2 linked regions of the Haloferula helveola genome follow. The protein of the gene in region 2 interacts with the protein of the main gene of each other region in a pairwise test. Links are inferred from orthologs where the notes say so. Each region holds a gene or a part of one and is shown on either strand. Other genes may lie near its edges.

Region 1 (7,285 bases), 1.2 Mb from region 2 along the record:
CGCGCGCTCACGGGCGAGTCGATCTTCATGACCCACTTCACGCACCATGGCTCCTCAGGCAAGCGGCGGGCAGCGTTCGCTGCACCCTATCCCGGGAAGATCATTCCCATGAACCTCGCCACAATGGGCGGTGGCGTCACCTGCCAGAAAGACGCGTTCCTTTGCGCGGCTTACGGCACCAAAGTCAGCATCGCGTTCAACCGCAAGCTCGGCGCCGGCTTCTTCGGGGGCGAGGGCTTCATCCTGCAGCGCCTCACCGGCGACGGCATGTGCTTCATCCACGCCGGCGGCACCATCATCAAACGGGAGCTCAAGGGCGAGACACTGCGGGTCGATACCGGCTGCCTGGTCGCGTTCACCGACGGCGTCCAGTACGACATCCAGCGCGCCGGCAACCTCAAGAGCATGTTCTTCGGGGGCGAAGGCCTGTTCCTCGCGACCTTGCGCGGACACGGCACGGTATGGCTTCAGAGCCTGCCGTTCTCCCGGCTCGCCGACCGCGTGCTGCAGAACGTCGGCAGCGGCGGCAAGGGCGAAGGCTCGGTCCTCGGAGGACTCGGAAATCTTCTCGACGGCGACTGATCAGGCCATCCCCGGAGGCGGAGGTGGCGTTCCCGCCGCCTCTCGCCCCTTGGCCAGCTTCCTCACGATCAGGACGAAGCAGCCGACCCCGACGACCAGCAGCGGGATTCCGATCATCGGACGGAACGCGATCCAGCTGATCGCGATCACCACGAAGCTGATCCCGAGCGAAAGCAACAGCGAGACCGCCGCACCTGCGGCTCCTACCAGCGAGCCGACGAACGGGATCACATCGGCAAGCACGGAGAGCGGCTTCAGCAGCATCGTGAAGCCGATGAACATCGCGAACACGCCCACGCCCCGGAGGATCCAGCGAAGCATCTTCGCCTTCGCCTCTTCCCCTTCGACCACCTGCTCGGCCGTGAGCAACCCGGGATAGAGGAGAAACTTGGTCTTCCCGTTCTTTGCGGTGTATTTGTCAAAGGAGTCACCCTTCTGGACGGCCATCACGCTCACATCATCCGGTCGGGTGATCCGGAAGGTCACGCGTTCATCCCCGACTTTCGGTTGCGACGGGACTCCCGTGTAGAACACGCCGTCCTCGATGCTCCCCGTCGTCGCGAAATCGTCGGGCAACTCGCTGAGGGTGTAGCGTTCGGACCAGTCCATCTGGGAAATGAGGCCGGAAGGCAGCATGAACGCTCCAAGCGTCACGTTCTCGGCCTGCGACGAACCGCTCGGAAACTTCTGCTTCCCGGTGTTGTCGTGACCCTTCTCCTTGAACCCGGAGGAATTGACCGGCCCGTCCACCCACTCTTTGCGGTAGCTGTAGGTCGTCACCGTCTCCTCGCCTCCACCGAGCTTCTTCTTGGTCTCGGTGTCCTTCTCCTCCACCCACTGGTAGATCTCGGACTCCCATGAGAGCCGCACCGCGGTTTCCTCGATCCCGAAGTCCATGTTGCCGACCACATCGTCCGTCATCGCCGGACCGTTGAGATGCACCAGCTTTCCCTCGTTCCCGGGACTCACTTCGGCGTTTGGAACCGTGATGACCTCTCGACCGATCTCATTGTTAGCCTGGATGTCACGGACCGCATTGCGCTCGTTCCACACCATGAGGATCAACGAGACGATGATGAGCACGATCCCGAACAGGATGCCCTTGATCGAATCCCCGATCCGCCCGAACCAGCTGGTGCTTGTGACTTCGGTTACTGCCATAGAAGCAAACCTAGGTTGCGACCGCTTCCGCGACCAAGCCCCAAGTTGGATCACCCCTCAAAGCAGATGCTCGCGGCACTTCTGCCGACCATCCGAGGCCCTGAAAAACCAAACGCGCCGGCAGATGCCGGCGCGCTGGTAGAGACTTGTTGTTTGGATCGAGTGTCAGGCCGGGGCACCGACGACGGTTCCGGGAAGCGGTCCGTCGTCGTCCTCTTCCTCGCTGCCGGATGACGTCGCCTTCTTGTGCTTCGGCTCCTCGTCCGGGAGCGACGGCGGCTTCGGCGAGTTCGGCGGATCCTTCATCTCGCCGTACTTGATCAGGTCTTCGATGTGGTGGGCATCGAGCGTTTCGAATTCGAGCAGCGCCTCGGCGATCAACTCCAGCTTGTCGCGCTTCTCGAGAATGATGCGCTTGGCCTCGGTATATGCCCGGTCGATGACCCGCTTGATCTCGGCATCGATCTTCTGAGCGGTCGCTTCGGAGTAGTTCCGCTGCTGCGAAATGTCGCGGGCGAGGAAGACCTCACCACCCTGACCGGCACCGTACTCGACCATACCGAGATCCTCACTCATGCCCCACTCGCAGACCATTTGGCGGGCGAGATGGGTCGCTTGGCGGATATCGCCGGAAGCACCGCTGGTCACATCACCGAAGATGATCTCTTCCGCGACGCGGCCACCCATGGTGACGATCAGTTGTTCGACGCCCTGGCGTTTGTGGAAGTGGTACTTGTCCTCCTTCGGCAGGTGGAAGGCTGCACCCAGATACGGGCCGCGCGGAATGATGGTCACCTTGTGGAGCGGGTCGACGTGCTCAAGCGTCGCGAGCAGCAGCGCGTGGCCCGCCTCGTGGTAGGCGGTGGTCTTCTTCTCCTCCTCGCTGAGCGCCAGGCTGCGGCGCTCGCGACCCCAGCGGACCTTGTCGCGGGCTTCCTCGAGTTCGGCGAGAGTGACCGCCTTCATGCCCTTACGGGCGGCGAGAAGCGCGGACTCGTTGATCAGGTTGGCCAACTCGGCACCGGAGAATCCCGGGGTGCCACGGGCGATCACGCTGAGCTCGGTTCCCGGAGCCAGTTTGATCTTCTTCGAGTGAACGGTGAGAATCTGCTCGCGGCCCTTCACGTCGGGAAGCGAAACGGTGACCTGCCGGTCGAAACGGCCGGGACGGAGCAGTGCCGGGTCGAGAACATCCGGACGGTTGGTCGCCGCGATGATGATCACACCTTCCTGCGTATCGAAGCCGTCCATCTCGACCAGCAACTGGTTGAGTGTCTGCTCGCGCTCGTCGTGACCGCCGCCAAGACCGTGGCCACGATGGCGACCGACGGCGTCGATCTCATCGATGAAGATCAGGCAGGGCGCGTGCTTCTTGCCCTGCTCGAACATGTCGCGGACGCGGGAGGCGCCGACGCCGACAAACATTTCGACGAAGTCGGAACCAGAGATTGAGAAGAAGGGAACATCCGCTTCGCCGGCAATCGCGCGGGCAAGAAGCGTCTTGCCGGTGCCGGGAGGACCGACCATCAGCACGCCCTTCGGAATCGATCCACCGAGCTTCTGGAACTTCCGCGGATCGCGGAGGAAATCGACGATCTCCCACAGTTCTTCCTTCGCTTCCTGAATCCCCGCAACGTCCTTGAAGGTCACTTTGTTGTGGTCGCGCGTCAGCATGCGGGCCTTCGATTTACCGAAGGACATCGCGCCTCGACCCGCCGCCTTCATCTGCTGGCGGAAGAGGAAGAAGAGAAGCAGCACGATCAGCAGGACCGGCAAGAAGGTCAGCAGGATCTTGCCGAAGATGTCGGCATTCTTGATGTAGAGCGCGTTGCCCTCCTTGAGGATGCGGTTGAGCTCCTCGCCCTGCACCACCATCGAGGTGTCGACGATGAACTGGCTCAGCTCTTTCGGATCAATATCCGCCACGGCCGGCAGCGGAGGAGCCTCGCGGAACTTACCGGCAAGGAGTGCGTCGCTCTCGGTGGTGTAGAGGGTCAGCTCGTCGGTGTCGGTCACCACGAGACCGCGCGCCATCATCCGGCGGAAATCGGTGGGCGTCAGGCTTTTGCCATCGAGATCCTCGGGAAGCGTCTCGACCGTGGAGCGCTGCGGCAGGTGGTCGCCGAGGGTGTCGAAGACGTCCTGCTCCTGCTGCGTCCGGCGGCTGAAGCTCACGAGGAAGTCATTGGTCGGCGCGTCGTCCGCGACCGGGTCGGGATCCGGGCGCAACCAGCCGATGATCTTGGCATCGAAACTTCCCTGATCCGTCTCAACCTTGAGGCGGTACTTCGGATTTGAGGTTTCGGTAATCACCAACCCCTGATCCCATTTTTCACGGAATTCGTTGTAATTGAGCGAGTTGGACTTCGGCGACATGCCGTCCTTGAAAAACGCGATTCCGAGAATCATCAGCGCGGCGCCGAGGAAAATGGCAAGACGCCAGTTGAACCCGGGTGGCTCGTTTTGGCCGCGTTGACCGCGAGGATCCTGCGGAGGACGGGATTGGGGCGATTCGGACATGATGGATGTGACAGGCGCCCCGTTTCGGGTCGCGGCAGAATTCTAGCACGCAACACGCCAAGGGGCAAAGGCGGGGGAGCCTAGCCCCGGCCCGGGGAAAGGAAACCCCATTTTTTCCGGCCGTTCTTGCCCTCGAGAATCGCATCGGGGAGCATCCGCCCGATGGCAGAACCGCCCGCCCGGAACCCCGAAACGTCCCGCCCGAAACGGCGGCAACGCCGGGATTGGCTGCCACCCCGGGCACGGGGCGCGACGAGCGGGCGCGTGCTCGGCATGATGGTCGATGCCTTCGCAGGATTCGCGACGCTCGACGGGCGGCTGGCCCCCGGCGAGGCGGACCTGATTCTCGACCTTTTGCGCAACGCCTTCCCCGAGGCCGACCACAGCTGGCTGGGCCGGCGGGTGCAACGGGCCGTGCGCGATCCGAAACCGCTGGCGACCACCGCGGCCGAGTTGCGCGAGGTCCTCGATGACCCGGAGAAGATGGCGGTCGGACTGCAACTCTACACGCTGGTGGACGCGGTCGGGCGCAGCGACCGGAGCCGCACGGCCTTCGAGGTCTTCATGCGGCGCCTCGGCCGCCCGGAGCATGCGCGGCAGATCCTCGATGAAATGGGAGGGCTTCCGATCGAGTCACCCGTGGGCTTCGAGCGCGTGATCTTTTCCCGGCGCCACAATGCCGACGTCCGTTTGCCGCTCGAGGCCGCGGAGCACGGATTCCGGGTTTACCGCGCCGCTGACCTCGTCCTCGTCCGGAATACCGGTAAGGCTCCGCTTTGGGTGCGCGGTCGGTCGCTGGAGCCAGGAAACTTTCTGCGGATGCGGACCCGGCAGCAACTGGTGGTGCCCGGATGGACCCTGACTTGCGAGGACCTGATTTTCTTCCTCAACGTCGCGCTGACCGGCAACCCCTCGACCATCTTCCTCGTCGGCACCGAAGACGGCTGGACCAGCGAGCGGGCGCGAAGCCGCCAGAGCACGGTGCGGATCCGCTTCGGCCTCCATGCCGAGGTCGAAGCTCTCAAGCCGACCGCCACCGTGGTGATCGGCCGCGGTCCCTTGCAGCCGGGCGCTCCGGTGATTTGCGATCACCACGATCGCCTCAGCGGCGAGAATGGCTTTTCCGCATCCCTCGACGCCCTGCGGCGCCGCGCGGCGGAGGCCGGCGGACGATTCCGCCTCAGCGCGGACCAGCGGGACTTCCGCATTTCGAACGATCCGTCGGTTCTCGAACGCGGCGATCTCCTGCTCAGCCCGGGTCTCGCGCCGCGGGTAGTCCTCCGTGTCCGTTTCGATCCGGAGAAAAGGACAGGCGACGTTTTCATCCGGGAGGCAGCAGGTCCGGTGCTGGCAGATGGCTCGCCGGTCCGAGCTTCAGCGCAACTCCGCGAAGGATCGGTCATCCGGATCTCGCGCACGCAGGCGCTGCGATGCCGGTTCAGCGAAGGCATCATCGACGAGGAAAGGAACCTGATCGAGATGCTCCGGGTCGAGGACCTGATCCACGACTTCGGCCCTGAAGCCCGCGCGCTGGACAACATCAGCTTCGAAGTCCGCCGCGGCGAGATGATGTGCATCATCGGACCGAGCGGCTGCGGCAAGAGCACGCTGCTTTCGATTCTCGCCGGGCACCGCAAGCCGAGCCGGGGACGCATCCGGCTGAACGAAGCGTCCCTCTACGAACACCGCGAAAGCCTCGTCCGCTTTGTCGCCAACATGCCCCAGGAGGAAGCGCTGAACCCCCAGCTCAGCGTGCGCGAGCACCTGCGGCACGCCACGGCGATCCGGCGTGCCGCCCTCCCGAAATCGGAAATCGACCGTCGCGCCGACGGCATTCTCGCGGAGCTCGGCCTGCAGGGAATTTCCCGACGCCGCGTCGGCGCCCCTGGCGAGAAGACGCTCAGCGGCGGGGAACGCAGCCGTCTCAACCTCGGCCTCGATCTCGGAAGTGCCGCGGAAGTGTTCCTCTTCGACGAACCCATTTCCGGACTCTCGTCGAAGGACTCCGAGCACGTCGCAGAGACCCTTCGCTCGCTCGCCCGGGACAAGATCGTGATCGCCTCGCTGCACCGCCCGGGCGCGAATGTCCTGCGACTTTGCGACAAGGTGCTGCTGCTCGACAACGGCGGCAGACTGGCATTCTTCGGCACCCCGTCCGGGATGATCGAATACTTCCGCGAGGCCTGCGGCGAATTGTCGATCCCCCACCCCGCGGTCGATGCCAAGGCGCCGCTCGGAGCCGACTTCGTTTTCGACATCCTCGAAACGCCGCTCGCCCAAATTGGCGGAGGCCAGAGCCCGACCGCTGCGCGGCGGTTCCCTCCGACGTTTTGGCAGGAAAGATACGAAAGCCGGGTGCTCATCCACTCGCTTGGAGTGCAGGCGCCACCCTCGCGTATCGGATCGCTCCCCGAGCTCACCTCCGGCGCCACCCCGGCGATCCACACCGGACGGCGCAGGATCAGCGAGGCCATCCGCGTCTTCCAGACCCAGTTCGTCCGCTCCTTCCTTTCGAAGCTCCGGAACCGCGGCACCATCTACGCAACGCTCATCGAAGCACCGCTGCTGGCTGCCCTTATCGCGATCACCCTGCGCTCTTCACCCGAAGGCGCCTACAAGTTCTCCACCGCCCTCCACATCCCGGCCTACATGTTCCTCTCGGCCACGGTCGCGATGTTCCTCGGCCTGACCAACTCGGCGACCGAGATCCTCCGCGACAGGCCGATCCTCCGTCGTGAACGCAACGCGAAGCCGAGCCCGATCCTGTATGTCACCGCCAAATTTACGGCACTTGCCGTAGTTGCGGCCGTGCAGTGCCTGATCTACACCGCCGTCGGGCACCACATCCTGGAAATCCGCGGCACCCTCATCGACCAGTGGCAGTGGATGACGCTCACCGCATGCACGGGCACCTCGCTCGCCCTGCTTGTCTCCGCCCTGGTAAGAACGGAAAGGGCGGCACTGACCGCGGTTCCGCTGCTGCTCGTTCCCCAGATGCTTCTGGCCGGCGCGCTCGTTCCGT
Region 2 (7,053 bases):
TTGGCAAACGTCGCGGCCACCGGCTCCCCGTCGCCGCGGCCCGAGAGAAGCAACGGCGCCCACTCGGCAATGGTCTCCCGGTCTTCCGTATACTCCATTTCGGAAAAGAAATGGTGGGCGGACATCGTCTGATGCCGGCGCTTCAGGAACGCACGATCAGCCTCCCCGCGGACGAAACTCATGTGGGGCACGGAGGTGATGAAGTCAGCCGGATCGGGCAGGATCCCCCGTTTCCCCAGAAAGGCCCAGAACTGTTTCGAGAGCTCGAAGGCCTCGTTGATCTCCAGCGCCTTCGAGATATCGATCGATCCGTCCGCCCTCTCCTTGGTGTAGTTCAGCTCACACAGGGCGGCGTGCCCGGTGCCCGCGTTGTTCCAAGGATTCGAACTCTCCCGGGCTACCTCGGCCAGGGCCTCGACAATCTGGATCTCCAGCGTCGGATCGAGCTGGTGGAGGATCAGCCCGAGCGTCGCGCTCATGATCCCTCCGCCGATCAGGACGACGTCGGGCTCGGCAAAAGTGGCCACACGCGCCGGAGCGCGCGAGTCTTCGGGGCTGTCGGTTGGCAGGGTGTCATCGGGCACGGCGGGACTACGGCATGAGCCGTGCCAGATGCACCAGCGGATTCTCGGGCCGATTCAGTGGTCCACCGGTCCGGCATCCTCCTCGCCAAACGCGGCGCGCGGCAGGCGCACGCGGTCGACCAGGTCACGGATTTCTGCCGGAGGTGCCGGAGTGAACCGGGAAACGACGATGGTGACGACGAAGTTCAGCAGCATTCCGACCGTGCCGATGCCTTCCGGGGTGATCCCCCACCAGAGCTCTGCCGACGAATTGATGAACTTGAAGTAGATGATGTAGCTCCCGGTGAATCCGATGCCTGCGAGCATGCCGGCGATCACCCCTTGCATGCTCGTCCGCTTCGTGAAGATCCCGAGAATGATCGCCGGGAAGAACGAGGAAGCGGCCAAGCCGAAGGCGAAGGCCACCACCTGCGCGACGAATCCCGGAGGATTCACCCCGAAGTAGCCGGCCACCACCACGGCGGCGCCTGCCGCCACGCGGGCAAGGATCAGCTCCGATTTCTCGGTCAAATCGGGAACGAAGGTCTTTTTCACCAAGTCGTGGGCGACCGAAGTCGAAATCACGAGCAACAGGCCGGCAGCGGTCGACAGGGCCGCCGCCAGTCCACCGGCGGCCACCAGCGCGATGACCCAGTCCGGCAACTGGCCGATCTCAGGGTTCGCGAGGACCATGATGTCCCGGTCGATGTAGAGCTCGTTCGCTGCCGATGTCGGTGGATTGTCCAGCAGCCGCTCACCGGATGTTCCGCGTATAGGCTCCCCGGAGTCATCGCTGCGAAACGTCGGATTGAACTTCGGATCACCGGGCATGCTGCCGAGGGCGGCGCCGTCACCCAGATACTGGATCTTGCCGTCGCCGTTCTTGTCGACCCATGCGATCAATCCCGAGTCCTCCCAGTTCCTGAACCAGTCGGGGATCTCCGAGTAGGATGTCTCGCTGACGGTCTTGAGCAGGTTGATCCGGGCGAAGACCGCAACCGCGGGCGCGGTGGTGTAGAGAATCGCGATGAAAAGAAGCGCCCAGAGCGCGGAGGTCCGCGCGGCAGAGGCCTTCTTCACGGTGTAGAAGCGGACGATCACGTGCGGAAGGCCCGCGGTGCCGCACATCAGGGCGGCGGTGATGCAAAAGACGTCGAGCACGCTCTTCTTGCCATCGGTGTAGGCGTCGAAGCCCAGCTCGCGACTCAGGCCGTCGAGCTTGTCGAGCACACTCACTCCCTCACCTTGGTACTCGCCACCCATCCCGATCTGCGGGACGGGATTCCCACTGATCTGGAACGAGAGGAAGATCGCCGGAACCATGAAGGCGAAGATCAGCACGCAGTATTGGGCCACCTGCGTGTAGGTGATCCCCTTCATGCCTCCGAGAACGGCGTAGAAGAGCACGATGACCATCCCGATGATCACCCCCGTATTCACCTCGACCTCGAGGAACCGGGAAAACACCACACCGACACCGCGCATCTGTCCGGCGACGTAGGTGAAGGAAACGAAGATCGCACAGACGACGGCAACGAAGCGCGCGAATTTCGAGTAGTAACGGTCTCCAATGAAGTCCGGTACCGTAAATTTGCCGAAACGTCTCAAGTACGGCGCCAACAGTAGCGCCAGCAACACGTAGCCACCGGTCCAGCCCATCAGGTAGACCGACCCGTCGTAACCGGCGAACGAGATGATCCCGGCCATCGAGATGAACGAAGCGGCGCTCATCCAGTCGGCCGCCGTGGCCATGCCGTTCGCAACACTCGGGACTCCGCCACCGGCGACGTAGAAATCCTTGGTCGATCCCGCGCGCGACCAGATCGCGATTCCGATATAGAGGGCGAAGGTCGCCCCCACCAGCAGGTAGGTCCAGAGCCTGACGTCCATCGGTCCTTTAGTCCGCGTTTCCTCCGAGAAGCTGTCGATCCAGCCGGTTCATCACCACGACGTAGACGCCGATCAGCACAAGGAAGACGTAGATGCTTCCCTGCTGGGCGAACCAGAATCCCAGTTTGAAGCCCGTCCCGGGAAGAGGAACCTCATCAAGCTTCTCGCGGAACAAAATCCCACATCCGTATGACACCGCGAACCAGACCACGAGCAACCCGGCCAGCCAGCTCAGGTTCGCTCTCCAATATCGACGCTTCGCCTCTTCCGAGGGCAAATCAGTTTTATCCATGGGTTGAGGGACGTCCTAGCAGCCCCTCCGACGGACGAAAAGGATATTGCCGCCCCTTTGTCGGGTCCCGGTTCAGGGCTCCATAAGGTCCCCTTCGAGCCGGACGAAGCCGCTCGCCGATGCCGATGGAATCGTGACCCTGACCTCGTCATCCACCAGTTGGACGGATGCTCCGGGCATCGCCACCTCCCAGGCCCCTCCCCGCAGCGGCCGGGACGCGACCGTTTGCCAGAGGCCGAGCGTCTCGGAGAACTCGACCTCCAGGCGCGCGCCGTGATCGATCGCCGGGACGAAGGAGAACACGATCTCGTCAGCAAGCCACTGGGCCGACGGGAGCAGCTCGACGGACGACTCGTCCGCATCGCCTCCGAGAATGAACTCCAGGAGATTGGCGAGGCCGTCTCCTTCCACATCGACCTCCGGTCCGGCGAATGGCTGGTCCGCATCGGGCCCGAACTCCGCGACCTGCCACTCGCCGAACGGGTCGTAGGCGAGGTTGGCCTGATCGCCGAGATAGGGCGCCGCGGCGGCGGAGGCCGAAAGCAATACCGGCGGATCGGCCGTCAGGTTCGTCGCCGGGTCGTAGCTTACGCTCATCCCCTGGAGCACCGCCTCCGTCAGCAAGGGATCCGGACGACGGAAGCGATAGTAGTCCGCCTGCGAAATCAGGTCCGGCATGCCGGTACCGGGAGGCGCGTAGTTGAAGTGATACTGGCTCTGGATGGTTCCCAGGTAGGGATTCGCCGTCTCCCAGTCCGTGTAGGCGGTGATGCCCACCTGAAGGGTCTCGCCGAATTCCGGAAACGGATGGTCGGGATTGGGATAGCGGTTCTCGACATACCAAGGTCCTGCTTCTGCATGCTTTCGAAGACAAACCACCGTGTCGCCCACCCGCACCATCTGCAGCCAAGCCTCGGTCTCGCTCTGGTCGATTCCGGTCGAGTTGTAGTAGAGGCGCGAGTCGCTGTTCCGCGTCGCCTTGATTTCGAACTGCCGGGTGCCCGGGTTCCCCGCGGAGCCGTAGCTCAGGAAAATGTAGTTCTCGGTATTCGGCACATAGTCGCTGCCAAAATCCCCGGGCGGCCAGACGGGCGTCACCGTGTAGGGATCAGGCGCCGCCTGGCTGATGGCACGCGGCGCGTGCGCGAAGATGCCGGTCAGCGAAAACGAACGGTTCGGCACTTCGGTCGGATCGCCAGGATTGTGCCGGCTCAATACGCGAACCCGCGTGGTCACGACAAAGTCGCCGGTCACTTCCTTGAAGAGCAGCAGACCGCGAAAGTTCGCGAACCACGTCAGCGGACCGGGAACGACATGGAAGCGCCCGGGCTCGGTCGCATCGATGTCCGCCAGTTCGAAGGACGGGGTTTCCCACCCTTCGAGCACCCCGAGGTCCTGCCAGTTGGCCAGAGTTGCGGCGTTGTCGAACTCATCGCTCAGAACCCAGAGATCGTCCGCATGGAGGCCGACCGAGAGCATTGAAAGCATGGAAAGCAGAGCCCGCATGACAGGAACTTACCAAGCGCGCACTGAATCACCGAGACCGAAACCACACTCCCGGCACAGTGAATGGCCGCCACCGATCCCGGGGCGTCCGGCCTGACGTATTTTCCGGTTCTTCTTGCCAGCGTGCCTCATTACCCCGTAAAGCGGCCTCCGGTCCGCGCTTTGGCATGTTCAAGGTATGGAGCATTGCCAGGCGTCTTTTCATATTCGGTGGTGATCTGAAACCCGGTTCTCGGGAACAGCCAAGACGACAGCGTCTCGCGGAATCCGACCAATGATATGAAAATGTATGTAGGCAATCTGTCCTGGGACGCGACTTCCCAGGACATCACCGAACTCTTCGCCCAATACGGAGAAGTGACCGACGTCCATCTCCCGACCGACCGTGACAGCGGCCGCCCGCGCGGCTTCGCCTTCGTCACGATGGGATCGAAGTCGGCCATGGTCGACGCCATCAAGGCTCTCGACGGCACCGAGTTCCTCGGCCGTGACCTCCGGGTCAACGAAGCCCGGCCCCGCGAAGATCGCGGCGGCGGTGGCGGCGGACGTGGCGGCTATCGCAACTGATCCCGCCCACAGCGCGATTCACTCCGACTTTTCAAGCGGCACTTCCAATCGGGAGTGCCGCTTTTCCGTACCGGCCGGCGCGATCGGAAAATCTAACCCGGATTCTACTGGCCGGACCCCCAACCCTACCCCACGTTTCTCCGCCAGTTTCCCTACGATCTGATGAACGACTCCTTCGGCCCGCCCGACCTGCCGCCGCAGCGGCAACCCCAAATGCCCCAGTTTCCGGAACTGCCCAAGCTGCCGTTTTCGCCGAAGCTGCTGCTCTTCGTCCCGCTTGTCCTCGTGCTGCTGATCGGAGTCTGGAGTTCATTCTACACGGTGGAGGCCGAGGAAGTCGGAGTGGTGACCCGTTTCGGGAAATTCCAGTCCACGCATGATCCGGGTCTCCGCTTCAAACTGCCGTTCGGCATCGACCGGGTGCAAAAGGTGGCGGTCGAGCGCCAGCAAAAGCAGGAGTTCGGATTCGGCACCCAGGGCGCGAGCAACCCGAGCCAATTCCGCAAGTCGGCTCCGGAACAACAGGCGGAAAAGCAGATGGTCACAGGCGACCTGAACGCGGCGTTGATCGAATGGGTCGTCCAGTATCGCATCCAGAACCCGACCGAGTATCTGTTCAATGTCCGCAATCCCGACGAAACGCTGCGCGACGCATCCGAGTCGATCATGCGCGAAGCCGTGGGTGACCGCACCGTTGACGAAGTGCTGACAGTCGGACGTCAGGCGATCGAGGCCGAAGTGCTGCTGAAACTCCAGGAACTCGTGAACCGCTACGAGATGGGACTGCGCATCAACCAGGTCCAGTTGAAGAACGTCGATCCACCCCGTGACGTCCAATCTTCGTTCAACGAGGTCAACAACGCCCAGCAGCAGCGGGAGGAACTGATCAACAAGGCGAACGGTGAGTACAACCGGGAGGTCCCCAAGGCCCGCGGCGAGGCGGACCGGAGCATCAGTGACGCGGAAGGCTACGCGATCCAGCGGGTCAATGAAGCCGAAGGTGACGCGGCCCGGTTCAACGCGCTCTATGCCGAGTTTACGAAAGCCCCGACCATCACCCGCCAGCGCCTCTATCTCGAGACCATGGCGAAGGTCGTGCCTGCCCTTGGCAACAAGATCATTCTGGACGAGGACGCCAAACAACTCCTGCCACTTCTGAATCTCGACCGAACCCCCACCCCACGATGAGCCAGATTCCCAAAAACGCTCTCAAGGGCTTCCTCGCCATTCTGATCCTCGCGGTCGCGGTGATCGTGCTTCCGTCCGCGCTCTACCGCGTCGCGGAAACCGAGCAGGCCATCATCACCCAGTTCGGCAAGCCGGTCGGCGAGCCGGTCACCAGCGCCGGACTGAATTTCAAGATGCCCTTTGTCCAGAAGGTCAACCGCATCGACAAGCGGGTGCTGGAGTGGGACGGCACCCCCACCGAGATGCCGACCAAGGACAAGACCTACATCCTGGTCGACACCTTCGGGCGGTGGCGCATTTCGGACCCTCTCAAGTACTTTCAGCGTCTCCGCGACGAGAGATCGGCCCAGTCGCGCCTCGATGACATTCTCGGATCCGAAACCCGCAACACGATCGCGCGCAACGAACTGATCGAAGTCGTCCGCACCACCAAGAACCGCGAGGTCGAGATCGACGAAGCCCTTGCGGAAGCGGATCTCAGCGGAAACGTCGGGGTTCTCAAGCCGATCAGCAAGGGTCGCTCTACGATGGAGAAGGAGATCCTAGGGGCGGCAGCACCGAAGCTCCTGGAGTTCGGCATCGAACTGCTCGACGTGCGCTTCAAGCGCATCAACTACAACCGCTCGGTCCAGCAACGGATTTTCGACCGGATGATTTCGGAGCGACTTCAGATTGCGGAACGCTTCCGTTCCGAAGGCCAAGGCGAGGCGGCCAAGATCATCGGCGGCATGGAAAGGGACCTGCGCGAGATCAAGTCGGAAGCCTACCGCAAGGTCCAGAGCATCCAGGGCGATGCCGACGCGAAGGCGACCCGGATCTATGCCGAGGCCTACAATCAAACGCCCGAGGCAGCCGAACTCTACAATTTCGTGCGGACCCTCGAAGTCTACGAGGAGGTTCTCGATTCGGGCACCACTCTGGTACTTTCGACCGACAGCGAGCTGTTCAAACTGCTGAAGGACGCTGAGGCACTTCCGATGACCGACGCCGTCGGCTCGCCGGAGCCTTGATCGACTCGATCCCCTAATCGACGAATCCCAGCCAGCT

Evidence for each region.
Region 1: the proteins of hflK (region 2) and ftsH interact in binary tests that used the Escherichia coli proteins (3 or more experiments, as listed by UniProt). The link is inferred for Haloferula helveola from one-to-one orthologs.

The regions. Positions count from the first base shown.
Region 1 is NZ_AP024702.1:4,426,687-4,433,971, reverse strand. What follows is about bases 1,587-4,636. They hold ftsH (ATP-dependent zinc metalloprotease FtsH), read right to left. Parts: upstream 4,264-4,636; coding sequence 1,909-4,263; downstream 1,587-1,908. Other genes in these bases: HAHE_RS16670 (ATP-binding cassette domain-containing protein), read left to right, coding at 4,426-4,636; HAHE_RS16680 (TMEM43 family protein), read right to left, coding at 1,587-1,743. Also shown: HAHE_RS16685 (TIGR00266 family protein), read left to right, coding at 1-582; more of HAHE_RS16680, read right to left, coding at 583-1,586; more of HAHE_RS16670, read left to right, coding at 4,637-7,285. UniProt on the Escherichia coli protein: Acts as a processive, ATP-dependent zinc metallopeptidase for both cytoplasmic and membrane proteins. Plays a role in the quality control of integral membrane proteins.
Region 2 is NZ_AP024702.1:5,615,041-5,622,093, forward strand. Bases 4,176-6,993 are described here. They hold hflK (FtsH protease activity modulator HflK), read left to right. Parts: upstream 4,176-4,980; coding sequence 4,981-6,006; downstream 6,007-6,993. Other genes in these bases: HAHE_RS21445 (hypothetical protein), read right to left, coding at 4,176-4,251; HAHE_RS21450 (RNA-binding protein), read left to right, coding at 4,531-4,818; hflC (protease modulator HflC), read left to right, coding at 6,003-6,993. Also shown: mqo (malate dehydrogenase (quinone)), read right to left, coding at 1-527; HAHE_RS21435 (sodium:solute symporter family protein), read right to left, coding at 639-2,453; HAHE_RS21440 (DUF4212 domain-containing protein), read right to left, coding at 2,461-2,745; more of HAHE_RS21445, read right to left, coding at 2,818-4,175; more of hflC, read left to right, coding at 6,994-7,016; HAHE_RS21465 (AEC family transporter), read right to left, coding at 7,030-7,053.